DNA from 2 places in the Vibrio tritonius genome. Region 2 is predicted to be linked to the other one. Evidence: riboswitches for the same ligand, from Rfam matches in the RefSeq annotation. Region 2 holds a riboswitch; the other holds the start of a gene.

Region 1 (16,000 bases), 960 kb from region 2:
TGGCGACATCTTTGCTCACTATTCAACCATTCAAATGGATGGCTACCGCACACTGAAAGCGGGACAGCAAGTGTCTTATGAAGTGGAACAGGGCCCAAAAGGCTATCACGCGAGCAGCGTCGTTCCCATTGAAGGCGAACTTGTTAAGTAATAGCCAAGCCGCAAAGCAAAACGTACCAGCAGACTACGTTAACTTAGCAAAGTGCTAACTTTGAATATCTGCAATTTGCGTATAAACATTTGCACATAAAAAACCCGCCGCAGCGGGTTTTATTGTTTCTAGGCTTCATAACTTTAGAATGCATTGATAATGCCATTAAGAATGGCACTTGGACGCATTAGCGTTGAAGCTTTATCAAACTCAGGTAAGTAATAACCTCCAATATCGCCAGGGTTACCTTGCGCTCCATTCAGTTCTGCCACAATCGCCGTTTCATTATCGGCAAGTTGCTGTGCAACTGGCTTGAATTGCGCCGCTAGCGCTTTGTCAGCAGTTTGCTCTGCTAAAGCTTGCGCCCAGTACATGGCTAAATAGAAATGGCTGCCACGGTTATCTAGTTCGCCCACTTTACGTGACGGAGATTTATTGTTATCCAAAAATTCCCCTGTCGCTTTGTCTAATGCATCGGCTAGTACTTGAGCTTGTTTATTACCAGACACTTGGCTTAGGTGTTCAAGTGAGGCCGCGAGCGCTAAGAACTCACCTAACGAATCCCAACGTAAATGGTTCTCTTTTTGCACTTGTTGCACGTGTTTTGGCGCTGAACCACCCGCCCCCGTTTCAAACAAGCCACCGCCATTCATTAATGGCACAATAGAGAGCATTTTTGCCGACGTGCCCAGTTCCAAAATGGGGAACAAGTCAGTGAGATAGTCACGCAGTACGTTACCCGTGACAGAAATCGTATCTTTGCCCGCTTTGATGCGTTCTAACGAATAGAGCGTAGCATCCACTGGCGACAGAATTTTGATTTCGAGCCCTGCTGTATCGTGTTCAGGCAAATATTGATTAACTTTCTTAATCAGCTCAGCATCATGTGCACGTTGAGCATCTAACCAAAAGACAGCTGGCGTATTGGTCGCACGAGCACGCGCTACAGCCAATTTCACCCAATCTTGGATAGGCGCGTCTTTCACCTGACACATACGGAAGATATCGCCTTCTTCGACCGCTTGGCTCAGAAGCACTTTACCTGCGCTATCAACAACGTTAACTGTACCAGTAGCATCAATAATAAAGGTTTTATCGTGAGAGCCGTACTCTTCGGCTTTTTGCGCCATCAAACCCACGTTTGGTACGCTACCCATGGTGGTTGGGTCAAACGCGCCATGCTCTTTACAGAACTCAATGACTGCTTGATACACACCTGAGTAACAACGATCAGGGATTACTGCTTTGGTGTCTTTCTGTTTGCCATCAGGTCCCCACATTTGACCAGAAGAACGGATCATAGCTGGCATAGAGGCGTCAACAATCACATCGCTTGGTACATGTAAGTTAGTGATGCCGCGGTCAGAATCCACCATCGCCAGTGCTGGTTGCGTTTGATAAACCGCTGCAATATCCGCTTCAATTTCTTGGCGCTGAGCTTCAGGTAATGTCTGAATCTTAGCGTAGACATCACCTAACCCATTATTCACATCAACACCCAGTTGAGCGAATAACTGCTCATGTTTTTCAAATACTGTTTTGTAATATGCTTTTACTGCATAACCGAAAATCACTGGATCAGAGACTTTCATCATGGTGGCTTTTAGATGCAGCGAAAGTAACACATCTTGCCGTTTTGCTTCAGCAATTTGCTCTTCATAGAATGCAATTAGCGCTTTTTTACTTAACACTGAAGCATCGATTATCTCTTCGGCTTTAAGCGCAAAAGGTTTCTTCAGTACTTTTTTACTGCCATCTTGACCAACAAACTCAATACTCACTTCCGTTGGTTGAGCAACGGTTACCGACTTTTCACTACCAAAGAAATCGTGATCCGTCATGCTAGAAACATGTGATTTTGACTCTTTACTCCAAGCTCCCATTGAATGAGGGTTTTTCTTCGCGTAGTTTTTTACCGAAGCAGGCGCTCGACGGTCTGAGTTACCTTCGCGCAATACTGGGTTAACCGCACTACCTTTGATTTTATCGTAAGTCGCTTTGATTGCTTCTTCATCATAAGTATTTGCTTCTTCCGGGTAATCCGGTAGCGCATAACCTTTACTTTGCAGTTCTTTAATGGCTGCTTTCAACTGTGGCACGGACGCAGAAATATTAGGCAGCTTGATGATATTAGCCTCTGGTGTTTGAGCTAACTCACCTAACTCGGACAAAGCATCACCAATGCGCTGATTTTCTTTTAGATGCTCTGGGAAATTGGCCAGAATGCGTCCAGCTAAAGAGATATCACGCGTCTCTACTTCGATACCAGAAGAGGCAGTAAATGATTGAATAATTGGCAATAAAGAATATGTCGCAAGTGCCGGTGCTTCATCAGTGATCGTATAAATGATCGTTGGTTTTTGTGTAGGCATGAACTTTCCCTATATGTTCTTAAAACACGATAAAGCCTCTATCGTGTGTGGCTTTCCCACTCAAAGATGATATTGCTTCATCTCACCTAATATTGACCGCACAGTGTGTAGCTGTAACGTGAGGGCTTAATGAATACCTACCTTTCGAGTAGGGGTAGCTCACTCTTCATGATTGTAGTGTAGAACAACATTGCTGCTGTCATTGTCCTATGGAACATGGTTTTGTCTCGCCAACTAACTTAGACTCATGTCTTGACAGTGAATACATCCATCGCGAGACCAAACGGATGAAATACATGATATGATTTGACAAAACCGCGATAAGTAAGCCGCTTGCCTAGAGCGCGTCTACTGCACCGCATTACATTGATAACTAAATCCGACGCTCGAGTCCAATACCTTTCGCGTCCAACCTGTTTTTGTTTTCGAAATCATAACGTAAAGTTCTCTTTCAAAAAACGATTGCAGCGATATTTTTACATTTTTGCAAGGTAGTTAACATGTCATCTCGCCCGCAAGAGAAACGTCATCCCAATTCAAAAAAAGGAGGGCAAAGTTCAGCAAAGAAGCGCTCTCCTCGTCCTAGCATGGCAAAAACCACAAGCCATAAAGGACGACATGGCAAAAATGCTGCACGCCCTAAAGTTGCTCTAAAAGATCAAAAGGTGGTGGTTTTTAACAAACCCTTTGATGTGTTGAGCCAATTCACTGACGGCGATGGTCGCCAAACATTGGCCGATTTTATTCCACTTAAAGAGGTGTACGCAGCAGGTCGGTTAGACAGGGATAGCGAAGGTTTGATGGTGCTTACCAATGATGGCATTTTACAAGCTCGCCTCACTCAGCCTCAATCAAAGTCTCCAAAAACATATTGGGTTCAAGTCGAAGGTTCGCCAACTGAAGACGATTTGCAACCGCTACGCAACGGAGTGGCATTAAAAGACGGTATGACATTACCAGCACAGGTTGTCGTAATGGCAGAACCTGAAGGGCTGTGGGAGCGCAATCCCCCGGTGCGTTTTAGAGCAACCATTCCAACCACTTGGCTGGCAATCACAATTATTGAAGGACGTAATCGCCAAGTGCGCCGCATGACAGCTCACATTGGTTTTCCAACCCTGCGTCTGATTCGCTATTCAATGGGCGATATCACCTTAGGTGATTTACAGCCTGGCGAGTGGAAACAAATTCGCCCCTAATGGGGAATAACTCAAACGGGGCGAATCGATTAACAAAGCACTATTGTGTGCTGACTATGGAGCGCTTACTTATTGTGACGCTCTTTAAGTTTGTCGATTACGTGCGACAAAGACAGTTCTTGATCGTTAAGCAGTACGAGAAGGTGGTAAATCAAATCCGCCGATTCACAAATAAGCTCATCTTTGTCACCCGCTGTCGCCGCTAATGCCACTTCAACTCCTTCCTCGCCCACTTTCTGAGAAATGCGCTTCGTGCCGCGTGCATACAAGCTAGCGGTATAGGAGGTTTCTGGCGACGCTGACTTTCGTTCGCCCAACAAGGTTTCCAATTGGTGTAACCACACCATTTGTGACTCTTCTTGGCTATCGGCATCAAAGCAAGTCGTTGTACCCGTGTGGCACGTTGGGCCGATCGGTTTGACTTTAACCAGCAAAGTATCTTGGTCACAATCTAACGCGATGTTTTTAAGTTGCAGCACATTGCCAGAGGTTTCCCCTTTGGTCCAAAGGCGCTGTTTAGTGCGAGAGAAGAAGGTCACTTGCTCTGTTTCGAGCGTTTTCTCTAATGCCTCAATGTTCATGTATCCCATCATCAAGACTTGGCTTGAGGTGAAATCTTGGATAATCGCAGGCACAAGTCCGTCGACTTTTTCCCAGTCAATTCGCTCGATTAACGTACCCTGTTGTGCTTGATCTTGACTCATAGTCGTACCTCGATCCCTTCTTGTTTTAAATAGCGTTTTAACTCGCCAATATTGATGATTTGTTTGTGGAATACAGATGCAGCTAATGCACCATCCACATTGGCCTTTTGATAGGCTTCTAAAAAGTGCACCATTTCACCTGCACCACCGGACGCAATCAGTGGCACATTGCACACAGCACGCACTTTATTGAGCTGGTCCAAATCGTAACCGTTTCTCACGCCATCTTGGTTCATCATGTTAAGCACGATTTCACCCGCGCCACGACGTTGTACCTCTTGAACCCAATCGCAAGTTTCCCAGCGCGTTGCTTTGGTGCGCTCTTCATCGCCAGTAAATTGGTATACCTGATATTTACCCGTTTCTTTATCGAAATAGGAGTCGATACCCACCACAATACACTGCACTCCGAAACGATCGGAAAGCTCAGTGATCAAATCAGGATTAGCGAGCGCTGGAGAGTTGATAGAGACTTTATCCGCCCCAAACTCCAATATACGCGCGCAGTCTTCGGCGCTGCGAATACCACCCGCAACACAAAATGGAATATCAATCACTTCCGCTACGCGTTGTACCCAGCTTTTATCGACCACACGACCATCACTTGATGCGGTGATATCGTAGAACACCAACTCATCAGCGCCTTCTTCTGCGTAGCGTTTTGCAAGCGGTACAATGTCACCGATGATTTCGTGGTTACGAAATTGAACGCCTTTGACCACTTGGCCATCACGAACGTCCAAGCATGGAATTATGCGTTTTGCCAACATGCGAATGCCTCCTCTGCCGTGAATTTACCATCCAGTAGCGCACGGCCAACAATCACGCCTGCCACACCGGTATCTTTAAGCGCAGCAATGTCCGCTAAACTGCCAATGCCACCAGACGATTGAAATTGCACCTCGGGATACGCTTTGCATAAATCAACATAAAGCTCAACGTTAGAACCCGCTAATGTGCCATCACGAGAAATATCGGTACACAGAACATGTTGCAAACCGACGGTTTGATAATCTTCAATCAGCTCTTCGATAGTGACGCCCGAATCTTCTTGCCAACCGGAAATCGCAACGCGGCGCACGCCTTGGCTATCGATATTGATATCGAGTGCGAGCACAATGTGCTCAGCGCCATATTTTTCCATCCAACCTTTGACCAACGTAGGGTTTTTAACCGCAGTTGACCCGACAACAACGCGCTGTGCGCCAGCGTCAAGTAAACCTTTTACATCGTCTTCAGTGCGCACACCGCCACCAATTTGGACATTCGCTGGGGTACTGGCAATTAACTTGGCAATTAAGTCGAGCTGACGCGCTTGAGTATTTTTCGCGCCAGTTAAATCTACTAAGTGCAACCAATTGGCACCGGCTTGGTGATACACGGCAAACTGCTCTACCGGGTCCACTTTATATTCAGTAACTTGACCATAATCGCCTTGGTAGAGACGCACTACCTGGCCTTCAATCAAATCTAATGCAGGAATTATCATCTCGTCTTCCTTGTATTGGCAAAGTGTCACTCTGCCAATCGCTGTTTAATAGTCCGTGTTATAGGTTAAGAAAGTTAGCAATTAACTTAGCGCCGGCTTTGGAAGAGCGCTCTGGGTGAAACTGCACCCCGTAATAATTGCCACTTTGAATGGCGGCACTAAACGGCTGACCATAGTCACATTGCGCAATAGTGTAGTCACCGACTGGCATGGCAAAGCTGTGTACAAAATAGAAATACTCGCTTGCTTCAATGCCTGTAAACAGTGGGTGACCAGCTTGCGCCGTCACATTGTTCCACCCCATATGCGGTAGCGGTAGGCCTGCGGTATCCATCTGTTTAACTTCACCAGCGCAAAGCCCTAAACAGTCCACTTTTTCACTGGCATCACTGCGCTTTTCTTCTGAACGCAAACCTAAAAGCTGCATACCAAGGCAGATACCCAGTAAGGGTTTTTCCACTTTTTTAACCAGCTCGACTAGCCCACGCTCTTTCAAGTTGTGCATCGCTTCAGTAGCCGTACCCACGCCAGGGAGAAACACTTTGTCGGCCGCCAAAACCACTTGGGGATCTTTGGAGATCACAGCGGGGAAACCTAAGCGCTCAATGGCAAATTTCAATGAAGAAATATTGGCACAGCCAGTATCGATGATGACCACGTTTTGCGTCATTACAACACTCCTTTGCTACTTGGTAGCTCGTTTCCTTCAACACGAATTGCCTGACGCAATGTTCGACCAAAGGCTTTAAACAAACTTTCAATAATGTGGTGATCATTTTGTCCGGTTGACGATAGGTGCAAAGTGCACGCTAGGGTGTCCGTCAACGAACGGAAGAAGTGGTACACCATTTCAGTCGACAGATCGCCTACTTGTTCACGGCTAAACTTCGCATCGAATTTCAAATAAGGGCGCCCCGAAAGGTCTAATGCACATTGCGCTAAACACTCATCCATTGGCAGGGAAAAACCAAATCGGCCAATTCCGCGTTTATCACCAAGTGCTTCTTTCAAAGCCTGACCTAAAGCTAGAGCGGTATCTTCCACCGAGTGGTGATCATCAATGTGTAGGTCGCCTTTAACTTCACATACCATACGGAAACCACCGTGGGTGGCAATTTGGTCCAGCATATGATCAAAGAAACCAAGACCGGTACTAATTTGGTTACCACCGGTTTCATCCAAATTCACCGCTACTTTAATATCGGTTTCTTTGGTTTTACGAATCACTTCCGCCACCCGTGGCTTAGTGGTCAACCGTTTCACAATTTCGGGCCAGTTCAGTGTCTCAGGATTATATTGGAAACCTTGCAATGCCATGTTGGCCGCAAGCTGCATGTCTGTTTCACGATCGCCAATCACGGCTGATTGGGTAAAATCAATACGACCACTTTGTAAGTAGTCTTTCACCAAGCCCAATTTCGGTTTACGACATGAACAGTTATCTTCATTAAAGTGCGGGCAAATCAACACATCATCGAATTTCACGCCTTGTGAAGTGAAGATCTCCATCATCATATTGTGGGGGGCATCGAAGTCCTCTTGCGGATAGCTATCAGTGCCTAAACCATCTTGGTTGGTCACCATTACTAAGCGAAAACCAGCATCTTGTAACTTGAGCAAACTTGGAATCACTAACGGTTCCAATTTAAGCTTATCAAGACGGTCGACTTGAAAATCAATTGGCGGCTCAACAATCAGAGTGCCATCGCGGTCTATAAAGAGAATTTTTTGTTGTTGACTCACAGAAAGTTCCTTTTTCGGAGAAGGCTTAGCCTCCCCTCGCCTCAGTTATTGTTAGCAGTTACAGATTGATAATAGCTGCGGATAAATGCCAATGTTTTTTCACAGTCAGCACGACTTCCAGCACTAATACGCACGCAGTTAGCAATCGGTGAATTGCGCAAAATAATGCCCGCATCCCAAGCCGCTTTAAACAGTGCATCGCCGTCAGGAAACTCGATCAATATATAGTTACCCCAACCATCAAAGACGGTCACACCTGGAATAACACTCAAACCCGCTTGTAAATAAGCACGGTTTGCAATGATATCGAGTACTTGGAATTTGGTGCGCGCTAGCCCTGCTGGCGACAGCGCTTGTACTGCAATTTCCGCGACCGGAATTGGCACTGGATATGGGGCAATCACTTTAAGTAGAACTTGAATAAGCTCTTCGTTTGCGAGAGTAAAGCCACAACGTAACCCTGCCAAACCAAAAGCTTTCGATAACGTACGTAGCACAGCAAGGTGTTCATATTCTGCTAACAGATCGATGGTTGATGCTTCTGGGCAAAAGTCGATATAGGCTTCGTCCATCACCACGATCGCACGGTCTTTGGTCATCTCTAGCAGGGTGACAATGTCATCACGGTTGACCAAGTTACCGGTTGGGTTATTAGGGCTACAAACAAAGACGATTTTTACATTATCGAGCTGACGTTCGATTTCTGGTAAATTCAGTTGCCATTCTGCCGTTAGTGGGACTTTTTTGCTCTCGACACCAAAGGTTTCGGCACTGATTGCATACATACCGTAGGTTGGTGGGCAGTACAAAATAGCATCCTCTCCCACTTCACAAAAAGCACGAATCAGCAGTTCAATTCCTTCATCTGAACCACGCGATGTTAATACTTGTTCAGGGTTAACACCGGCATAGGCAGCATAAGCATCAATCAGCTCTTTGGGTTGGCAATCACTGTAACGATTCAATGAATTAAGATTGAGTGTGTATTCGTTGGCAAATGGAGATTCGTTTGCATTTAGCCACACATCACCACAACCACCGATTCGGCGAGCAGACAAATATGGCGTTAGCGCTTGAACTTGTTTACGAGCTAATTTTTCCATGATCATTTCGCCTTAGTCAGTTTTTCTACACGGATAGTGACCGCACGGCGGTGTGCGTCTAACCCTTCCGCATTGGCCATAGCCACGACAGTTGGAGCCAGACTTTGTAAGCCATCAGCCGACAACTCTTGTACTGTCATGCGTTTGCTAAAGTCGGCAAGCCCTAGGCTCGAGTAGGTACGCGTGTAACCATAGGTAGGTAAAACGTGGTTAGTCCCTGACGCATAATCACCCACAGACTCAGGCGACCAATCCCCAAGGAAAATCGAACCAGCATTATCAAAAAGTGGCACTAATTCACGAGGATTTTTAGTTTGTACGATAAGGTGTTCTGGCCCATAGAAGTTAGAAATAGAAACGGCTTGAGTCAGAGATTCCGCAATAATAATCAAACTCGATGCTAACGCCTTTTGCGCGATAGACGCACGGCTTAGCTCTTTAAGCTGTTTTTGTACCGCATCAGTCACTTGATCCGCAACAACAGGTGACGGTGTAACAAGAACCACTTGTGAATCAGGACCATGTTCCGCTTGGCTAAGTAAATCGGCAGCAATGAAATCAGCATCTGCACACTCATCGGCAATGACAAGTACTTCCGAGGGCCCAGCTGGCATATCAATCGCTGCGCCACGAAAATCGTTACTGACTTGGCGCTTTGCTTCCGTGACATAAGCGTTACCTGGGCCAAAGATTTTATCCACTTTTGTAACCGATTCTGTGCCATACGCCATCGCGGCAATCGCTTGACCACCACCAAGGTTATACACCTCATCGATTTGGCACAGTTTAGCGACATACAAAATCTCATCGGCAATCGGTGGTGGTGAACAGAGAATCACTTTACGACAACCAGCAATTTGCGCAGGAACACCAAGCATCAATACCGTTGATGGCAATGGCGCGCTGCCGCCTGGGATATACAAACCCACTTTATTGATTGGGCGTGTGACTTGTTCACACATCACCCCCGGCATGGTTTCCACTTTCACTGCCTGCGGACGTTGTGCTTTGTGGAACTTACTGATATTGGTATAAGCCGTTTCTAACGCTTGTTTCATTTCGTCAGTAAGACGAGCCGATGCGGCTTCAATTTCTTGTTGTGATACACGTAAAGAGTTGGGCTTTACGCGATCAAATTTTTCCGTCAATGCCCAGAGCGCAGCGTCGCCGTCACGACGAACCTGACCAATGACATCTGCGACAGCTGCCGTAATGTTTGCGCCCTCTGTAATCGCTGGACGTTCTAAAATGCTTTCTTGTTGTTCTTCACTTAAGGATTGCCAAACTACTGTTCGCATCGTCGTTACTCCATCATTTTTTCAATAGGAAGAACCAAAATAGAGCTGGCACCGAGTTCTTTAAGACCTTCCATAGTTTCCCAGAATAAGTTCTCAGCACTAACAAGGTGTACTGCAACACGAGTTTTATCAGCAGAAAGAGGCAATACAGTTGGGTCTTCCGCACCAGGCAGTAAGGCTGTAATTTGAGGGAGTTTTTCAACAGGAGCGTGCAGCATGATGTATTTAGATTCTTTAGCTTGCTGCACCCCCTGCATACGAGTCAGAAGCTTATCGATAAGTTCAGCTTTATCTGGAGCAAATTCACCAGCACGTTGAATCAATGTCGCTTTCGATTCGAAAATCACTTCGACTTCTTTGAGTCCATTCGCTTCAAGGGTTGCACCTGTTGATACAAGGTCGGCAATAGCATCGGCCAGACCAGAGCGTGGTGCAACTTCAACCGAACCGGTCAACATACAAGTACTGAAGTTAATCCCTTGTTTGTCCATGTAGGCTTTAAGCAGCTGCGGATAACTGGTTGCGATACGCTTGCCTTTAAGGTCTTGCGGACCGTTGTAAACTTCATCAGAGTCGATAGCGATGGAGAGGCGACAACCACCAAAATCCATACGACGTAATGTTACAAATTCGTTGGGTTCATTGAGAGCTTGGCGGTCGAGTCGAACTTCTTCTAATTCATTTTCACCGATAAACCCTAAATCGACGACCCCATCCATGATCAAGCCAGGGATATCATCATCACGAACCAATAGAAGGTCGATTGGCATATTTACCGAGTGAACCACAAGACGCTCACCCATAATATTAAAACGAACGCCACATTGTTTTAGTAGTGCTTGGCACTCTTTTGCTAAGCGACCTTTCTTTTGAATTGCGATACGAAGACGTTGTGATTGCATTACATTATTCCTTTGCAATATATTGAATTTCAAACATTTCTTGTCAAGCCAAATAAAAAACCCTCGGGGTTTATGGCTCCCGAGGGTTTGAAATCTTGCAATACTTTGATTTGACCACCGGGAGCTTCCTGCCTCCCGGGTATGCGTTCATCTCCCGAAAGACTGGTTAGGGATGATGATGATGATGAATGTTCATTTCACAAATTCGCATACTTATGATCTACTATTTCGTTGGACTAAAACCACACTAACTAAGGTCGGTCCATTTTTCAAGCACAAAATGTCATTTTCTGCACATTTTTTACCAACATAAAAAAAGGAGGCTTTCGCCTCCATTTTTTAACATCATAGCAACAGATGATTTTATCTCGTCTTTTATCTTGCAATAGCACTTTGAGCGGTCATTTTGCTTCGCGATATCGAAATCATAACGAAACATGCTACAACAAAGCTTACTGCAGTTGCAGAAAAGGCAATAACACTTGAATCGGTAAGACCAAGAACGATATAACCAATTAAAGAGACAGCCGCTGTAACCAATGCATAGGGTAACTGAGTCGCTACGTGATCAATATGGTGACAACGTGCCCCTGTCGATGACAAAATCGTGGTATCAGAAATTGGAGAACAATGGTCACCAAACACGGAACCCGCTAGCACAGAAGCAAGCATTGGTAGCATCAGCGCGACATCAGCGGTTCCTGCCATATCACCGGCAATCGGAAGCATGATACCGAAAGTACCCCAAGACGTACCGGTAGAGAACGCCATTAAACCAGACAACACAAATAGAATCGCAGGTAACCAGTGAGGATCAATATTGCCTTGCACTAAAGATGACATGTACGCGCCAGTTTTCATGTCACTGATCACGGAGCCAATCGTCCAAGCAAAGACCAAAATCACTATCGCACCAAACATCGATTTAGCGCCAATCCACAAAGTGTGGCTTATCGCTTTGGTTTCTAAACGCTGCTTAAGTACTGTGTAAAGCGCAACCACCAAACCAATTAGGCCGCCGAAAACTAACGAGGTGCCTACATCGGTATTTTCAAACGCGCCAAGTACCGTAAATGGTTTACCATCTGCAAGCATGGCTGTTTTACCGGTGTAAATCATCGCACTAACAGTGGCAATGATGAGCATAACAATCGGCATAATAAGATCGGACACTTTACCGTGATCGCTCTCTTGGATATCCAGCTCTTCACTCAAATCTTTCATCGAGCTATCGCTGTCAAAACCGACACCCTGTTCGGCATTAAGCTCATGTTGACGCATTGGGCCGATGTCCATTTGGAACCACGCCACCACAAATACCATTAATAATGCAAAAATCGCATAGTAGTTCATCGGCACCAAACGAATATAAGCTCCGAGCGGCGAATACTCAGTAATGCCATGAGAGACCAAAATACCGCTAACAATCGTCATGATGTATGCCCCCCAGCTCGATGCAGGCATAACAACACACATGGGTGCAGCAGTAGAGTCTAGAATATAAGCCAATTTAGCACGAGACACTTTAAAGCGGTCGGTGACAGGACGAGCAATTGAGCCGACAGCCAAACTATTAAAATAGTCATCAACAAAGATAAACACACCAAGAAAAGCCGCTAGCAATTTCGATCCGCGTTTACTTTTCACTCGAACCTGTGCCCACTCGGCAAATGCATGCGTGCCCCCAGAAAGGGTGAGTAATGCGGTCATCATACCGAGTAAAAGAAGGAAGCTGACAATACTCATATTCCAAGTATTAATACCGCCATCAGCAATAAACACATCTTTTACTTTGTTGAACACATAAAGCAGTGATTGCCCGATATGGAAATCACCAAGAAGGAATGCACCTAGTAAAATACCCACACCTAATGACACAAGGACTCGGCGGGTAATAATCGCCAGACTTAACGCAACAACCGGAGGCAGTAGCGACAGTGCTGAGGCAGAAAAATCGATTAAATTCATGATCTTCAAAAACCAAATGGTTGGCTAGAGATCTACTGCAGACAATTACGCAATAACGCAATATATGTTGAAGCAAGCGAAAGGGAAGCGAACACTCCACCCAACCCTACAGTAGCGCTCCATAGTTTAACAACATAATAGACTATGGCAGTGTTGCACCTATTGAATGCAACCCCAGCCAGCAGTGTTGATATACATACTGACTTCGGCGATAGTGCCTTTCACTATGGTTCATTGACATCACTCCAACCATAACTACTTTTCAATACCGCGCCTCTACGTCGAAGCTCGAACCGTCCATAATAATTTTTGGACTTAAATGTTCTACTTCGCTTTAGGTAGGCGTATTGTACTTATCCACGCTCTCAATGCAACTCCCGTTATTATTAATAATTTTTTGACCAAACTTTGTCCAAAATCACACGATTTTTTCCTAATTGACTATAATTAACGAGTCTTATGCAATGAGCTTCTTAAAAATCTAGCTACAAATTTACACTAATTGACATTTGTAGCTAGAATACTTGGGATCTATTTTACAATTCTCTGAACTTTTTTATTGATATTGAGTCTGAGCAGTTATATTTTGTGGCAAATCTTAATTTAATTTGATTTTCTATGTTGTCAGAATAAATAGCTCGGTTTAGAATTACCTTGTTATTTAAATTTATTTAATGGGAAACAGTAATGTCGGAAGTAACTAAAACACTATTGAATATTCGTAGCCTACGTGCCTACGCTCGTGATTTGACTCTTGAGCAACTTGAAGAAGCTCTAGATAAATTAACGACTGTTGTTACAGAACGTCGCGAAGCTGAAGAAGAGGAGCGTGCAGCGTTAGCAGAACAAGAAGCAAAACTTTCTGCAATTGCTGAACAAATTGCTGCAGACGGCATTGATGTTAATGCTTTAATTTCTGCATTAGCTGGCGAAACTAAAGGTAAAGCAAAAGGTAAACGCGCTCCTCGTCCAGCAAAATACAAATATGTAGACGCAAACGGCGAAGAAAAAACTTGGACAGGCCAAGGCCGTACTCCATCTGCAATCCAAAAAGCACTTGATGAAGGTAAATCTCTAGAACAATTCGAGATTTAATTTCTAATTTAGTAAATTGGACAATAAAAAGGCTCCCTAGGGAGCCTTTTTTATTGCTTAACTACGTTATATGCTAATACATATCAATAAATACAATAGATATAAATGACATTCATATTATTGTTAACGTTCCCAATATGATTCTTCCAAGCTATCTTCTCGTTCTGGTAAGCCTTTAGACAAACGAGGTGAATGTTGAGCTAACACTTCATAACTCGCACGATTAGAATATTTACAGACTTGAGAAAATGAAGAATAAGTCAAAAATTGATACTGATGTTTGCTAGAATTAGGAACGATCTCTTTGTGGTATTTATTGGCTGCCATATCATGCAACAATGCAGATAATGCAGCATCCCCCGCCCCATTTGTATTTTTTATTTTTAATGGACCACCCATATACGGAGCGATATGAGAGTAAACTTTTAGGGGGTTATTGCAGCTCGCATGTTTTGCTGGTCGACTAAACTCATAACGGTTAAATTCAGCGATTGAACCAGGTAAAAGAGGCAGGGTTGTCTCACGCTTGGTTTCATCTTCTGTATAACCCGCCATAAATAACCCTATCGGTCCTGCAGTACATAACACAAGGTCAACCCAATCTAAGGCTTTGTCAGATGCCAATAAAGGATCTTTTTCTCCCGTTAATGCAGCAGCTTCATCTTCATTCATTGCCACAACAGAAACGTGGTCTTTTAAAAAGGTTTGCCAAAATAATGGATCATCTTGAATAACGAACTTTGTACCTAACGTTAATACAACTGGCACGTCATATTTTTTCGCATATTCAATCGCCTTCATTGTCGCAGCTGGCATTGGGTCACCCGCTTTACAACGCACTAAATAAGCAGTAAGTACTAAAGCTGATGCATTTTCAAAAATTGATTCTGGAATGCTTTCAGGCTCAAGCTGATTCATTTTCCCTTCACTAATAGCGAACGTACGTTCACCGTCTTCTGTGATTAAGGCAAAACAACGACCAATCGGTCCTTCGACACCTTGTAAATAGTTTAGGTCTACTCGACTAGAAGTGTTGCATAAATAACGGTAACCGTAACTGCCGATTTTAATATCACTACTCATTACCCCTAATAAGGTAGAACGGTCATCAGCCAAAACAGAATAGTTATGTAATGTATTACCAATGGTACCACCAGCATATTCATTAGTGATTAACTTCTGCGTCTTTAATTCTATATAAAGTGCTTCAGCCTGAGCATCATCTAGCACCAGAGAATGCCCTTTACTGAGACCGTAACGCTCAATTAATTCTGATGAAACGTTAGCTTCAATATCCACCAAAGTTTGGTCAATACCAATAATGTGCGTTGTAACAAGGGCTTCTGTTTCTTGCGCCTGAACCACTAATGGATCACGAGCATGAACAGGAAAATAGTGTTTTGACTTACGGCGTCCCGGAAATTTCATAGTACCCAACAAAAAGTTCAATCGAGATAGGGGCGGCGATTCTACATCGCACACAAAAGTTCCACAACTTGAAGGAGTATAGCAAACGTTTTCGGTACGAAATTAGATCGCACTTTTTATATTTTACTAACACAAACATACTCAATTGAAGGTAATACAGAAAACTGAATTAATAAAAACCGCCATATACCTACAGTAGATAAGGCTAATATTATGCAACAAATACATTAAAAAGTAGCCATGGTTAAGGTGTGGTTAACGAAACAGTGAATTTACACATCTGACAAAAACGCCATCGATTAGATATTAGCGTAATAAACTAAGTGAATATTTAATTTGTGACACGACATATTCGTGATGCAAATGTTTTGCTTCTATTATAAGAAAACGTTTCCACCAATAATTTTATCATTGTAACACCCGAAAATTAATCGCTATAACTCTATATACCCTCTTTGAACTCCACTACAGTTAAGATAACTTTCTTTTAATTCTGTAATGTGGTGCATAATGACTCGTCACTGCATTCAGAAAAAACATTTATACCC
Region 2 (16,000 bases):
CGCGAGCTGGGTTTAGAACGTCGTGAGACAGTTCGGTCCCTATCTGCCGTGGGCGTTGGAGAATTGAAAGGGGCTGCTCCTAGTACGAGAGGACCGGAGTGGACGAACCTCTGGTGTTCGGGTTGTGTCGCCAGACGCATTGCCCGGTAGCTAAGTTCGGAATCGATAACCGCTGAAAGCATCTAAGCGGGAAGCGAGCCTTGAGATGAGTTCTCCCTGGCGCTATAAGCGTCCTAAAGGGTTGTTCGAGACTAGAACGTTGATAGGCAGGGTGTGTAAGCGTTGTGAGGCGTTGAGCTAACCTGTACTAATTGCCCGTGAGACTTAACCATACAACACCAAAAGGGTTTTGTACGGACTCGATTAAGACATTTGAATTGTGTTTGAACTTTATAAAAACAGTTTTCCAGATTTAGGAATAGAATTTATCAACTACATCCTTGTAGTTGACCCTTCGGGCCGCACTAAAGTGCGTTAAATTTTGTTCCAGACAAAATTTTGCTTGGCGACCATAGCGATTTGGACCCACCTGATTCCATGCCGAACTCAGAAGTGAAACGAATTAGCGCCGATGGTAGTGTGGGGCTTCCCCATGTGAGAGTAGGACATCGCCAGGCTTTAATCTCGCTTGCTTGATGAAATATCAAGCAAGTCACCATAAAGTTTTAAGTTGATTAGAATTTTATGTTGACTTTCAAAGTGGGTAGCGTAAGATACGCCTCCTGCCTAAGTGCTAAGACACTGAAAGCAAAGCTCTTTAACAATTTAAACCTATCAATCTGTGTGGGCACTCGTTGATGATAATCATAGCTTCTTAGGAAGCACAATGGTTTCAATGAACTGAGTGACCAATTAAGACTTCGGTCTTAGCACAGTCAATTCATTTCAACTTCGGTTGAAATATCAGTATTCATTGAGCCGAAAAAACTTTTAATTGAAGAGTTTGATCATGGCTCAGATTGAACGCTGGCGGCAGGCCTAACACATGCAAGTCGAGCGGCAGCGACATAAACAAACCTTCGGGGGCGATTATGGGCGGCGAGCGGCGGACGGGTGAGTAATGCCTGGGAAATTGCCCTGATGTGGGGGATAACCATTGGAAACGATGGCTAATACCGCATAATAGCTACGGCTTAAAGAGGGGGACCTTCGGGCCTCTCGCGTCAGGATATGCCCAGGTGGGATTAGCTAGTTGGTGAGGTAAGGGCTCACCAAGGCGACGATCCCTAGCTGGTCTGAGAGGATGATCAGCCACACTGGAACTGAGACACGGTCCAGACTCCTACGGGAGGCAGCAGTGGGGAATATTGCACAATGGGCGCAAGCCTGATGCAGCCATGCCGCGTGTATGAAGAAGGCCTTCGGGTTGTAAAGTACTTTCAGCAGTGAGGAAGGCGGATGTGTTAATAGCGCATTCGTTTGACGTTAGCTGCAGAAGAAGCACCGGCTAACTCCGTGCCAGCAGCCGCGGTAATACGGAGGGTGCGAGCGTTAATCGGAATTACTGGGCGTAAAGCGCATGCAGGTGGTCTGTTAAGTCAGATGTGAAAGCCCGGGGCTTAACCTCGGAATAGCATTTGAAACTGGCAGGCTAGAGTACTGTAGAGGGGGGTAGAATTTCAGGTGTAGCGGTGAAATGCGTAGAGATCTGAAGGAATACCGGTGGCGAAGGCGGCCCCCTGGACAGATACTGACACTCAGATGCGAAAGCGTGGGGAGCAAACAGGATTAGATACCCTGGTAGTCCACGCCGTAAACGATGTCTACTTGGAGGTTGTGGCCTTGAGCCGTGGCTTTCGGAGCTAACGCGTTAAGTAGACCGCCTGGGGAGTACGGTCGCAAGATTAAAACTCAAATGAATTGACGGGGGCCCGCACAAGCGGTGGAGCATGTGGTTTAATTCGATGCAACGCGAAGAACCTTACCTACTCTTGACATCCAGAGAACTTAGCAGAGATGCTTTGGTGCCTTCGGGAACTCTGAGACAGGTGCTGCATGGCTGTCGTCAGCTCGTGTTGTGAAATGTTGGGTTAAGTCCCGCAACGAGCGCAACCCTTATCCTTGTTTGCCAGCGAGTAATGTCGGGAACTCCAGGGAGACTGCCGGTGATAAACCGGAGGAAGGTGGGGACGACGTCAAGTCATCATGGCCCTTACGAGTAGGGCTACACACGTGCTACAATGGCGCATACAGAGGGCGGCCAACTTGCAAAAGTGAGCGAATCCCAAAAAGTGCGTCGTAGTCCGGATTGGAGTCTGCAACTCGACTCCATGAAGTCGGAATCGCTAGTAATCGTGGATCAGAATGCCACGGTGAATACGTTCCCGGGCCTTGTACACACCGCCCGTCACACCATGGGAGTGGGCTGCAAAAGAAGCAGGTAGTTTAACCTTCGGGAGGACGCTTGCCACTTTGTGGTTCATGACTGGGGTGAAGTCGTAACAAGGTAGCGCTAGGGGAACCTGGCGCTGGATCACCTCCTTAATACGAAGATTATTGCGATGAGTGTTCACACAGATTGATGGTTTTGAAGCGCAAGCTTCGAGCTATTATTGCTCTTTAACAATTTGGAAAGCTGACAAAACAATGTTTTATTTCAATGAAATAGAAGATTGTTTGTAAAGTTCTCAATTGTCTTCTTTAAGAAGACAAACAAAAACACATTCAAGTGTTCTTGGATTTACTTTTTAAGTAAATGTTCAAAATTGAGTCCGGCAATATCGAGTCTGCAACATGTATAAAAATGCAGACAACCTTGGTGACTAACCTTTGTCTTCACTTTTAAAAAGTGAAAGCAAACAAGTCAACCCAAAACTCTTTTGGGTTGTATGGTTAAGTGACTAAGCGTACACGGTGGATGCCTTGGCAGTCAGAGGCGATGAAGGACGTACTAACTTGCGATAAGCGTAGATGAGGCAGTAAGAGCCACTTGAGTCTACGATTTCCGAATGGGGAAACCCAACTGCATAAGCAGTTATCATTAACTGAATACATAGGTTAATGAAGCGAACCGGGAGAACTGAAACATCTAAGTACCCCGAGGAAAAGAAATCAACCGAGATTCCGAAAGTAGCGGCGAGCGAAATTGGATTAGCCCTTAAGCTTTATATGCGTCAGGCGAAGGTTCTGGAAAGGACCGCGATACAGGGTGATAGCCCCGTAGCCGTTAGCGTATATTCAGTGAAATCGAGTAAGGCGGGACACGTGATATCCTGTCTGAATATGGGGGGACCATCCTCCAAGGCTAAATACTCCTGACTGACCGATAGTGAACCAGTACCGTGAGGGAAAGGCGAAAAGAACCCCTGTGAGGGGAGTGAAATAGAACCTGAAACCGTGTACGTACAAGCAGTAGGAGCCTCCTTTGTGGGGTGACTGCGTACCTTTTGTATAATGGGTCAGCGACTTATATTCAGTGGCAAGGTTAACCAATTAGGGGAGCCGTAGGGAAACCGAGTCTTAACTGGGCGTTCAGTCTCTGGATATAGACCCGAAACCGAGTGATCTAGCCATGGGCAGGTTGAAGGTTGAGTAACATCAACTGGAGGACCGAACCGACTAATGTTGAAAAATTAGCGGATGACTTGTGGCTAGGGGTGAAAGGCCAATCAAACTCGGAGATAGCTGGTTCTCCCCGAAAGCTATTTAGGTAGCGCCTCGGACGAATACTACTGGGGGTAGAGCACTGTTAAGGCTAGGGGGTCATCCCGACTTACCAACCCTTTGCAAACTCCGAATACCAGTAAGTACTATCCGGGAGACACACGGCGGGTGCTAACGTCCGTCGTGGAGAGGGAAACAACCCAGACCGCCAGCTAAGGTCCCAAATTATAGCTAAGTGGGAAACGATGTGGGAAGGCTTAGACAGCTAGGATGTTGGCTTAGAAGCAGCCATCATTTAAAGAAAGCGTAATAGCTCACTAGTCGAGTCGGCCTGCGCGGAAGATGTAACGGGGCTAAGCTATAAACCGAAGCTGCGGCAATGCGATTTATCGTATTGGGTAGGGGAGCGTTCTGTAAGCCGTTGAAGGTGTGTTGTAAAGCATGCTGGAGGTATCAGAAGTGCGAATGCTGACATGAGTAACGATAATGGGGGTGAAAAACCTCCACGCCGGAAGACCAAGGGTTCCTGTCCAACGTTAATCGGGGCAGGGTAAGTCGACCCCTAAGGCGAGGCTGAAAAGCGTAGTCGATGGGAAACGGGTTAATATTCCCGTACTTCTTACAATTGCGATGGGGGGACGGAGAAGGCTAGGTGGGCCTGGCGACGGTCGTCCAGGTTCAAGTGCGTAGGCTGAGTATTTAGGCAAATCCGGATACTCTCAAGGCCGAGACACGATGTCGAGCATCTAAGGATGTGAAGTCATTGATGCCATGCTTCCAGGAAAAGCCTCTAAGCTTCAGATTGTAAGGAATCGTACCCCAAACCGACACAGGTGGTCGGGTAGAGAATACCAAGGCGCTTGAGAGAACTCGGGTGAAGGAACTAGGCAAAATGGTACCGTAACTTCGGGAGAAGGTACGCTCTCGACGGTAAAGTCCCTTGCGGATGGAGCTATTGAGAGTCGCAGATACCAGGTGGCTGCAACTGTTTATTAAAAACACAGCACTGTGCAAAATCGTAAGATGACGTATACGGTGTGACGCCTGCCCGGTGCCGGAAGGTTAATTGATGGGGTTAGACTTAGGTCGAAGCTCTTGATCGAAGCCCCGGTAAACGGCGGCCGTAACTATAACGGTCCTAAGGTAGCGAAATTCCTTGTCGGGTAAGTTCCGACCTGCACGAATGGCGTAATGATGGCCACGCTGTCTCCACCCGAGACTCAGTGAAATTGAAATCGCTGTGAAGATGCAGTGTACCCGCGGCTAGACGGAAAGACCCCGTGAACCTTTACTACAGCTTGGCACTGAACATTGAGCCTACATGTGTAGGATAGGTGGGAGGCTATGAAGCAAGTACGCCAGTATTTGTGGAGCCATCCTTGAAATACCACCCTTGTATGTTTGATGTTCTAACTTGGTCCCGTTATCCGGGATAAGGACAGTGCCTGGTGGGTAGTTTGACTGGGGCGGTCTCCTCCCAAAGAGTAACGGAGGAGCACGAAGGTGGGCTAATCACGGTTGGACATCGTGAGGTTAGTGCAATGGCATAAGCCCGCTTAACTGCGAGAATGACGGTTCGAGCAGGTGCGAAAGCAGGTCATAGTGATCCGGTGGTTCTGAATGGAAGGGCCATCGCTCAACGGATAAAAGGTACTCCGGGGATAACAGGCTGATACCGCCCAAGAGTTCATATCGACGGCGGTGTTTGGCACCTCGATGTCGGCTCATCACATCCTGGGGCTGAAGTCGGTCCCAAGGGTATGGCTGTTCGCCATTTAAAGTGGTACGCGAGCTGGGTTTAGAACGTCGTGAGACAGTTCGGTCCCTATCTGCCGTGGGCGTTGGAGAATTGAAAGGGGCTGCTCCTAGTACGAGAGGACCGGAGTGGACGAACCTCTGGTGTTCGGGTTGTGTCGCCAGACGCATTGCCCGGTAGCTAAGTTCGGAATCGATAACCGCTGAAAGCATCTAAGCGGGAAGCGAGCCTTGAGATGAGTTCTCCCTGGCGCTATAAGCGTCCTAAAGGGTTGTTCGAGACTAGAACGTTGATAGGCAGGGTGTGTAAGCGTTGTGAGGCGTTGAGCTAACCTGTACTAATTGCCCGTGAGACTTAACCATACAACACCAAAAGGGTTTTGTACGGACTCGATTAAGACATTTGATTGTGTTTGAACTTTATAAAATCAGTTTTCCAGATTTAGGAATAGAATTTATCAACTACATCCTTGTAGTTGACCCTTCGGGCCGCACTAAAGTGCGTTAAATTTTGTTCCAGACAAAATTTTGCTTGGCGACCATAGCGATTTGGACCCACCTGATTCCATGCCGAACTCAGAAGTGAAACGAATTAGCGCCGATGGTAGTGTGGGGCTTCCCCATGTGAGAGTAGGACATCGCCAGGCTTTAATTTCCATTAGCGAGATGCAAGTCTTGTTAATCTGAACATAGCGGAGCGGTAGTTCAGCTGGTTAGAATACCGGCCTGTCACGCCGGGGGTCGCGGGTTCGAATCCCGTCCGTTCCGCCACTTATTTGAAAAAGCCTCAGTCGAAAGACTGAGGCTTTTTTGCATTTGATGTTTTTATCGACTGGTTAATGGTGGCATTGCCGTGGGACGAATCCCGGTTGCCCGCAACCCCGGCCGTTCCGCCACTATTTGAAAAAGCCTCAGTCAAAAGACTGAGGCTTTTTTGCATTTGATGTTTTTTATCGACTGGTCAATGGCTGGCATTGCCGTGGACGAATCCCGGTTGTCCGCAACCCCGGCCGTTCCGCCACTATTTGAAAAAGCCTCAGTCGAAAGACTGAGGCTTTTTTGCGTTTGATGTTTTTTATCGACTGGTTAATGGTGGCCTTGCCGTGGGACGAATCCCGGTTGCCCGCAACCCCGGCCGTTCCGCCACTTATTTGAAGAAGCCTTAGTCGAACGAATGAGGCTTTTTTTGTTTATTGTGATTTTAGCTAATAGTGATCAATGTTAAATTGTTGTGATTAAACCTTAGCTCACCTTTTATTAGCGGAATGCCGATGCTAATTTATACCAATCGTGGAGATTGGTATTATCTGCTGAATGTTTAGCATCTAGCTATGGAGCTCATTGAATGAGATTGCCTTTATTATTGTTCCTTTTATTCTGTTCTGTGATGAATGCAGGCTATGCTGAAACCGCATCTACTGACGTGAAATCAAATAATGAGTCTTTGGTTGATGAGAGAGTGCAGGATGAGAAGAAGGTTCAGGATAACCCTTTTGTTATCATGCCACATAAGGCTAACTATATACTTCCTATAACTTATAACTCCAATCCAAATAACAAACCTTTTCGTGAAGATGATGAAAACGCAGATGATTTAAAAAAGTACGAAGCTAAATTTCAGATTTCATTTAAGATGCCTTTGGCTCTTGACCTCGTAGGTGATGGGGATCTTTATTTCGCTTATACAAATCAATCATGGTGGCAAGTATATAATCAAGATGATTCTGCTCCTTTTCGTGAAACAGTTCATGAACCTGAAGTTTTTATGCTTTTCGATAATGACTGGAAAATTGGTGGTTTCACCAATTCATATTGGGCCTTAGGTGCAAACCATCAGTCAAATGGTCGTTCTGGTACACTATCGAGAAGTTGGAATCGTTTATACGGTTCTATGGTGTTTGATAAAGGTGATTTTGCCTTGAGTGCTACAGCGTGGTGGAGAATACCGGAAAGCCGGAAGGACAGCCCTACTGATGCTACGGGGGATGATAATCCAGACATCACTCATTATATGGGACACTTTGAACTAGTTGGTTTATATGGGGTTGGTCAGCAGCGTTATACGTTTTTAGTCCGTAATAATCTCAAGCAGGATAACAAAGGGGCTTTACAACTGACATGGAGTTATCCAATTCATCGTAATTTGAGAGCTTATGTTCAATATTTTAATGGCTACGGTGAAAGTTTGGTTGATTATAATGTTCACACGCAACGTATTGGTATTGGTATTGCACTGAATGATCTGTTGTAGTTCAGTCCGTTGTTTATCTAAAAGAAAGCCTCCTAATTAGGAGGCTTTCTTATGCGGGATGTGTTGTTGATGATCTTTGATTCCAACAACACTAATTGCCAGATCACTCTTGTTGTTCTTCCATTTTCTTCTCGGCAATTTTTGCTTTCTCGATCATTGGAGTAATGGTTGATCCTTGAATTAGAATAGAGAAAACAACAACGGCATACGTCATCACTAGAATCAGCTCTTTGACATCTATTAATTTATCGGGGATAACCATGATGCCCGACGGGATAGAAAGCGCCATTGCTAAGGCTAAACCACCACGCAATCCTCCCCAAGTCAAAATACGGATAGACCACGGGTTATAGGTCCGGTAACGTTTAAAGCCAATGTAGGGGATGGCAACACTGACATAGCGACCTAGTAATACTAAAGGAACTGCTATTGACATGACGATCCAGTCTTCTTCATGAAATTTGAATAGGAGCATAGACATACCAATCAACAGAAATAATACACCATTTAAGAATTCATCTACTAATTCCCAGAAGTGATCTAAGTGTTCTTCACTCTCTTTAGAAAAACCAATAAAACGCGTCCAGTTACCGATCATAATTCCAGATACGACCATCGCTAGCGGGCCAGATACATGGATAATATCGGCAAAGACAAAGCCAGCAGTTGGAACGCCTATTGTCAGCAACAACTCCATTGAGTGGTCATCAGTGGCGCAAATCAAATAATGGAAAATGAGACCGAGCACTAAACCGTAAAGGATGCCGCCTAAGGCTTCATGTGCGAATAACTCAGCTACACTGCCAATAGTCGGTGCTTGGTGTCCAAAGGCTATAGTAAAAATAGTAACGAAAATAACTAGGCCAAAACCATCGTTAAATAAAGACTCGCCTTCAATTTGTGTAGATATACGTTTGGGAGCATTGAGTTTTTTGACTATGGCTAGTACTGCAATCGGGTCGGTTGGCGAAATAAGAGCTCCAAAAAGTAGACAATGTATTAACTGGAGGTCTATACCGATAAAGTGGCATACACCATAAAGCCCATAGCCGATAAAAAAGGTTGAGAAAAGTGTAGAGCCTAGGGCGAGAACGGTAATTTCCCACTTTTGATCTTTTAGGTTAGGAAGTTTGATGCCTAAACCGCCAGCGAATAGCAGAAATCCCAATATACCTTTGAGCAAAAAGTCTTCAAAGTTAATACTAGTCATGGTTGTGCGAGCGATTTTAGTTAATTGAAACCAATCATTTTGACCTGCAACTAAGATGAGCAGCGAAAGCAACATTGAGCCTGCGGTAATCGCAATAGTTGTTTGCATTTTACCTATCTTGCTATTAAAGAAGGCAATTAGCATCGCAGCAGCAGAAAGAAAACAGAGTGTGTAATAGACTGACATTTTCTTCTCTTTGATGTAACAAATTATGAGCGGAAATTGTCTGACGATGATGAGTAAATAGCAAACATTTTTTGTTGCTCATTTAATCAATTAAAAACCTTTGGTTTTATAATGTTTCTTTGTTTGGACGTCTAGATTTCTAGATGGTCTGTGGTAGGATAATTGGTAATCATAAGGAATGAGGCTGAATAGTGAGTAGTTATAACAGACAACAGATAGAAGAACGGTTAAAACAAAGCATACTGCTTATTGATGGCGGTATGGGAACCATGATTCAAGGGTATAAGCTACAAGAGCAAGATTATCGTGGAGACCGTTTTGCTCAATGGCATTGTGACCTCAAGGGTAATAATGACTTACTCGTTTTAACTCAGCCTCAGTTAATTAAAGATATCCATTCTGCTTACCTAGAGGCTGGGGCGGATATTCTTGAAACAAACACTTTTAACGCCACTACGATTGCGATGGCGGATTATGATATGCAGTCGATCAGTGAAGAGATTAACTACGCTGCAGCTAAATTGGCAAGGGAAGTGGCTGATGAATGGACGGAAAAAACACCAGACAAGCCTCGTTATGTTGCTGGCGTTTTAGGTCCAACTAACCGCACTTGTTCAATATCACCAGATGTTAATGACCCTGGATATCGCAATGTTCATTTCGATGAACTTGTGCAAGCTTATTCCGAGTCAACTCGAGCACTTATTCAAGGTGGATGTGACATCATTTTGATTGAAACCATCTTTGATACATTGAACGCCAAAGCGTGTGCTTTTGCTGTTGAGACTGTATTTGAAGAACTCGATATCACATTACCTATTATGATCTCTGGGACTATCACAGATGCGTCAGGTCGGACTCTGTCGGGGCAAACGACGGAAGCATTTTACAATTCCATGCGTCATGTTGACCCCATCTCATTCGGTTTAAACTGTGCGCTTGGGCCGGACGAGCTGCGCCAATATGTTTCTGAAATGGCGCGTATTTCTGACTGCTTTGTTTCGGCTCATCCAAACGCCGGTCTGCCAAATGCGTTTGGTGAATACGATTTATCGCCAGAAGATATGGCTGAACATATATCTGAATGGGCTAATTCCGGCTTTCTAAATCTTGTTGGTGGCTGCTGTGGTACTACACCTGAGCATATCCGAGCTATGGCAAAAGTGGTGGAAGGAGTCGCTCCTCGTGTTATTCCAGAGATCAATCGTGAATGCCGTTTATCAGGTCTTGAACCACTTAATATTGCTAAAGAAACCTTATTTATTAACGTTGGTGAACGAACTAACGTGACTGGTTCTGCTCGCTTTAAACGTCTGATAAAAGAAGAGCTATACGATGAAGCTTTAGAGGTGGCACGTCAACAAGTTGAAAACGGTGCTCAAATCATCGATATCAATATGGATGAAGGCATGCTTGATGCTCAGGCATGCATGGTACGCTTTCTCAACCTTTGTGCATCGGAGCCTGAAATTTCGAAAGTGCCTATTATGGTCGACTCATCGAAATGGGAGGTCATTGAAGCGGGTTTAAAATGCATTCAAGGTAAGGGGGTTGTTAACTCTATCTCTTTGAAAGAAGGGAAAGAGAAGTTTGTTGAACACGCCAAACTGGTACGTCGCTACGGTGCTGCCGTCATTGTCATGGCATTTGATGAAGTAGGACAAGCGGATACTCGCGAACGTAAACTGCAAATTTGTACCAGAGCTTACCGCATTTTGGTCGATGAAGTGGGTTTCCCTCCTGAAGATATTATCTTTGACCCCAATATTTTCGCTGTCGCGACAGGGATTGATGAGCACAATAACTACGCTCTTGATTTTATTAACGCAGTTGCTGATATAAAACGGGATTTACCTTATGCCATGATTTCTGGTGGGGTGTCTAACGTCTCATTCTCTTTCCGTGGTAATAACTATGTACGTGAAGCGATTCATGCGGTGTTCTTGTATCACTGTTTTAAGAACGGCATGGATATGGGAATTGTAAACGCAGGACAGCTTGAAATTTACGATAACGTTCCGGTTAAATTACGCGATGCTGTAGAAGATGTGATTTTGAATCGGCGTGATGATGCAACAGAACGTTTATTGGAAATTGCCGAGCAGTATCGTGAAAATGCGGTAGGTAAAGAAGAAGACACGTCCGCTTTAGAGTGGCGTACATGGCCTGTTGAAAAGCGTCTAGAACACGCGTTGGTGAAAGGCATTACAGAGTTTATTGTTGAAGATACAGAAGAAGCTCGGGTCAATGCGGCTAAACCAATAGAGGTTATTGAAGGCCCACTAATGGACGGTATGAATGTGGTGGGTGACTTATTTGGGGAAGGGAAAATGTTTCTTCCTCAAGTAGTGAAATCTGCACGAGTTATGAAGCAAGCCGTCGCTCACCTAGAACCATTTATCAATGCCCTCAAGCAATCAGGCTCATCAAACGGTAAAATTTTGATGGCTACTGTAAAAGGTGATGTTCACGATATTGGTAAGAATATTGTGGGAGTCGTATTGCAATGTAATAACTTTGAGATCATTGACTTAGGTGTGATGGTTCCTTGTGAGCAGATATTAAAAGTTGCTAAAGAACAAAATGTAGACATTATTGGTTTGTCTGGTTTGATTACACCATCATTAGACGAAATGGTACATGTTGCGAAAGAGATGGAACGCCTCGGTTTTGATATTCCTCTAATGATCGGCGGTGCGACAACATCGAAAGCACACACCGCAGTGAAAATTGAACAGAACTACCATCAACCGGTGGTCTATGTGAATAATGCCTCTCGCGCGGTTGGTGTTTGTACCGCGTTGTTATCAGATGAACAACGTCCTAGTTTTATAGAAAAACTCAATACGGATTATGAACGTACACGTGATCAGCATGCTCGCAAAACGCCTAAAACACGCCCTGTTACATTGGCAGAAGCCCGTGCGAATAAAGTTGATATCGATTGGAAAAACTACACGCCGCCAGTTCCGCTTAAAACTGGAATCCATGTATTTGACAATATGGATGTTGCCACCTTGCGTCAGTACATTGACTGGACCCCATTTTTTATGACGTGGTCCTTGATGGGGAAATATCCTGCGATTCTAGATCATGAGGAGGTTGGTGAAGAAGCTAAACGTTTATTTCATGATGCTAATGAATGGCTTGATCGTATTGAAAGTGAAGGATTGCTGAAAGCCTCAGGGATTTGTGGATTATTTCCAGCAGCCAGTGTAGGTGATGATATCGAAGTTTATAACGATAAAGAGCGTGGTGATGTCTGCCATATTCTCCATCATTTACGCCAACAAACACTTAAACCTAAAGGACCTAATTACTGTTTATCTGATTACATTGCGCCGAAGGAGAGTGGTAAAGCGGATTGGATTGGTGCTTTTGCCGTTACTGGTGGAATTAATGAACGTGAACTTGCCGATCAGTTGAAAGCACAAGGCGATGACTATAATGCGATTATGGTACAAGCGGTCGCAGATCGTTTAGCGGAAGCGTTCGCGGAATATTTACATCAAGTGATACGTAAAGAAATCTGGGGCTATGCTGCTAACGAAAGCTTATCGAATGATGAGCTGATTCGTGAAAAATACCAAGGGATTCGTCCTGCTCCTGGTTATGCTGCTTGCCCGGAACACACTGAAAAAGGGGCGATTTGGGAACTACTTAAGGTTGAAGAGACGATCGGTATGCAATTAACTTCGAGTTATGCCATGTATCCAGGGGCATCAGTATCTGGTTGGTACTTTTCTCATCCAGAGTCCCGCTATTTTGCAGTGGCACAGATTCAAGAAGATCAGTTGGAAGACTACGCTGAGCGCAAAGGTTGGGATCGTATTGAGGCTGAAAAGTGGTTGGGTCCTAATATCAATGGTTAATCCGATTCATCGATAACTGGGCAAGAAAAGGGCCATCAAATGATGGCCCTTATTACTTCTCGTTCGCCAGTAGGCTTTTTATTATTTTTCGAACAGCTCACCATGGAGATGCTGAATCACTTCTTTAGCTGATGATGAATCAACTAAGAAACAAAGATTATGGTCGCTGGCACCATAGCAAATCATACGCAAATTAAAATCATCAAGTACACCAAACACTTGCTTCGCGTAGCCACGGTTTTCCATTTGGTTACCTATTAAAGCCACCAAACTTAAATCGTGTTCTACTTTTACGGTACACAGATCTTGTAACTCGTCTTTCACTGCTTGTGGTAGTTCTGGAGCTCCGCCGGAAGTATCAGTCTTATCCAGAGTTAGCGATACACTAATTTCTGAAGTTGTAATTAAATCGACAGATATTTTATGTTTAGCAAGTATTTCAAATACCTTAGATAAGAAGCCACATGCTTGGAACATCTTTGCACTATGTAATGTCACCATAGTTTGATTATTACGTAGTGCAAGAGCTCGAAATGGTGGAGCGCTTTCTACTTCTTGGCGTATCCACGTGCCGCCACGTTCAGGTTCTTTTGAAGATCCTACAAATACGGGAATACCATCACGTAATGCTGGTAGTAACGTTGATGGATGAAGAATTTTGGCGCCGAAATTTGCCATTTCGGACGCTTCGTTAAAGCTGATTTCAGGAATTGGTTGGGCATTTGGTGCAATGCGAGGATCGGTACTGTAAATGCCAGGGACGTCAGTCCAGATCTCTAAACCGGATGCTTGAACCGCTTCTGCGATCAATGCTGCAGAATAGTCGCTGCCTCCACGACCTAGTGTCGTGGTGTTGCCATCTTCGTCGGAGCCGATAAAGCCTTGAGTCACCACAACATGGTTTTGACAAAGAGGAACAAGAAGCTCTTTGGCTAGAGAGTCAATTTCAACAAGTTGAGGTTCTGCTTTACCAAAGTTGTCATCGGTACGTAGTACTTCGCGAATATCAAAACGGACAGCATTAATACCACGCTCGACCATAACTTGAGTCAAGATGTAAGTCGACATCAACTCACCGCAAGCCACTAAATGGTCGGTCAGTTTATGGCTAGATTGATATGATGCAGCTTCTGAAGCACTGGTCACGATGTCTAAAATAGCATGAACCTGTTTTTCAACTTGAGTGGGTTCGCTTAATTGGTCAATGATTGCATGGTGTATATCTGCAATTTGATTAATGAGCGCAGCTCGGACATCAGCGTCTGCTACACCGTTAGCCAGTTCAACCAATAAATTGGTTACACCTGAACAGGCACTACTCACAACCAATTTGGTATTTTGATTGTTTTCGATAATAGCAGCACAGCGACTCATTGCGATAAAGTCTGCTACGCTAGTTCCGCCAAATTTCGCTACATTAAATGCGCTCACGATGTATTCTCCCGATACGTCCTAAAATAAAATGGGTTGTAAGAACAACCTTATGTCCTAATAATATGAAGAGAGAGACGTAGAGCCAAAAAGAGGTGTTAACTAAGAAAGGTTAAGAAGACCTCAGAAGCTCTTCATCAGACGGAGCTGATGACAGTTGAAGGGATTCAGCCCGTTCACCCGACAAGTCATTACCACATTATGACTTATCTCGGCACTACTCCCCCTCAGTGAATTGTATCGGAATTGTGGTTCCACAAAACACCTACCTGGGTAGTGCTCCTCTTCTGCTTGATAGCCTATTCATTGAACGTGTTTGTGTGATTAATGTCAATCGTAAATTGCATGATTATGCCAGTTAACTGCAATTTTTATGATGACTCATCCTTTCTGACTAATCGTTAGTGGCATTGAATGCTTTTCCATCTACTCTAAGCTTAGCAATTTGTTTGTCAGCAAGGAGGCGTTATGGCCATTACCAGTTTTTTACCACCACGACGTATTTTGATGGGCCCTGGTCCTTCAGATATTTCCCCTCAAGTATTACAAGCACTTAGTAGACCAACAGTGGGGCATCTGGATCCGTTATTTATTACTATGATGGATGAAGTGAAGTCTTTGCTGCAATATGCATTTCAAACTAAAAACAGTTTTACCATTGCCTTGTCTGCACCTGGTAGTGCGGGGATGGAAGCGTGCTTTGTAAATTTAGTCGAGCCAGGCGATAAAGTGATTGTGTGTCGCAATGGTGTTTTTGGCGAACGAATGCGTGAGAACGTGCTCCGTTGTGGAGGTGAGGTCGTTGTCGTAGATGATGAATGGGGCGCTCCTGTTTCTGTCGATAAAGTCGAGCAAACCCTTAAAGCTCATCCGGATGCAAAAGCGTTAGCATTTGTTCATGCAGAGACCTCGACAGGGGCTCTTAGTGATGCCCAAGCTTTAGGTGCTTTGGCTAAACGTTTCGGTATGCTCAGTATTGTTGATGCGGTGACCTCTCTTGGCGGTGTGCCACTGCTGGTGGATGAATGGCAGCTTGATGCGGTCTATTCTGGTAGTCAAAAATGCCTTTCTTGTGTTCCAGGGTTGTCACCTCTGACATTCTCAGATGCTGCAATTGCGAAAATTAGTTCACGTAAGACTCCGATACAAAGTTGGTTTTTGGACCAAACACTGGTTCTAGCTTATTGGAGTGGTGAAGGGCGGCGTAGCTATCATCATACAGCGCCAGTGAACAGTTTATACGCATTACATGAGTCGCTGTTAATGTTACAGCAGGAAGGGTTAGAAAATGCTTGGAAACGTCATCAAACCATGCATCAAAAGTTAAAAGTGGGGTTAGAAAATTTAGGCTTTGAATTTGTGGTTGATGAGGCATATCGTTTGCCGCAGTTGAATGCGGTTTACTTACCTCAAGGGGTAAATGACGGTGCAGTAAGGCAGCACTTGCTTAAGACTTATAACCTTGAGATTGGTGCAGGATTAGGTGGATTGGCAGGGAAGGCATGGCGTATTGGTTTGATGGGGTACGCCGCTAGGGAAGAAAATGTGGCTCTATGTTTAAGTGCATTAGAGGATTCTCTAAACACGAGTAAGTAATCTTTAGAGATAAGGCCTGAGTTTTCAGGCCTTACTTCTTTATGTGATTAAGGTGTTTTTGAAGCAACGGATGAGGCGGCTGACTTTGTCGCTGGA

What was found. A riboswitch is a leader RNA that binds a small molecule or an ion and turns the genes downstream of it on or off. The one in region 2 is predicted to bind lysine.
Region 1: it holds a riboswitch for lysine, as region 2 does, so the genes downstream of both, JCM16456_RS06000 (Na+/H+ antiporter NhaC family protein) here and lysC (lysine-sensitive aspartokinase 3) in region 2, are expected to answer to the same signal.

What each region holds. Positions count from the first base shown of each region.
Region 1 is NZ_AP014635.1:1,324,302-1,340,301, reverse strand. Features, by position in the region: gene cspD (cold shock domain-containing protein CspD) at 1-151, shown strand, start outside; gene JCM16456_RS06050 (NADP-dependent isocitrate dehydrogenase) at 295-2,523, opposite strand; gene JCM16456_RS06045 (pseudouridine synthase) at 3,024-3,722, shown strand; gene hisIE (bifunctional phosphoribosyl-AMP cyclohydrolase/phosphoribosyl-ATP diphosphatase HisIE) at 3,788-4,426, opposite strand; gene hisF (imidazole glycerol phosphate synthase subunit HisF) at 4,423-5,196, opposite strand; gene hisA (1-(5-phosphoribosyl)-5-[(5-phosphoribosylamino)methylideneamino]imidazole-4-carboxamide isomerase) at 5,178-5,915, opposite strand; gene hisH (imidazole glycerol phosphate synthase subunit HisH) at 5,974-6,585, opposite strand; gene hisB (bifunctional histidinol-phosphatase/imidazoleglycerol-phosphate dehydratase HisB) at 6,585-7,658, opposite strand; gene hisC (histidinol-phosphate transaminase) at 7,700-8,761, opposite strand; gene hisD (histidinol dehydrogenase) at 8,764-10,059, opposite strand; gene hisG (ATP phosphoribosyltransferase) at 10,065-10,961, opposite strand; His leader region at 11,013-11,149, opposite strand; gene JCM16456_RS06000 (Na+/H+ antiporter NhaC family protein) at 11,337-12,929, opposite strand; lysine riboswitch at 13,034-13,216, opposite strand; gene JCM16456_RS05995 (H-NS family histone-like protein) at 13,617-14,024, shown strand; gene JCM16456_RS05990 (inosine/guanosine kinase) at 14,148-15,452, opposite strand; gene JCM16456_RS24315 (hypothetical protein) at 15,963-16,000, shown strand, end outside.
Region 2 is NZ_AP014635.1:360,253-376,252, forward strand. Features, by position in the region: rRNA gene JCM16456_RS01650 (23S ribosomal RNA) at 1-332, shown strand, start outside; rRNA gene rrf (5S ribosomal RNA) at 502-617, shown strand; rRNA gene JCM16456_RS01660 (16S ribosomal RNA) at 932-2,484, shown strand; rRNA gene JCM16456_RS01665 (23S ribosomal RNA) at 2,831-5,721, shown strand; rRNA gene rrf (5S ribosomal RNA) at 5,890-6,005, shown strand; tRNA gene JCM16456_RS01675 (tRNA-Asp) at 6,053-6,129, shown strand; gene JCM16456_RS01680 (phospholipase A) at 6,704-7,609, shown strand; gene JCM16456_RS01685 (cation:proton antiporter) at 7,713-9,005, opposite strand; gene metH (methionine synthase) at 9,197-12,877, shown strand; gene lysC (lysine-sensitive aspartokinase 3) at 12,959-14,308, opposite strand; lysine riboswitch at 14,428-14,603, opposite strand; gene JCM16456_RS01700 (pyridoxal-phosphate-dependent aminotransferase family protein) at 14,777-15,904, shown strand; gene JCM16456_RS01705 (PglL family O-oligosaccharyltransferase) at 15,952-16,000, opposite strand, start outside.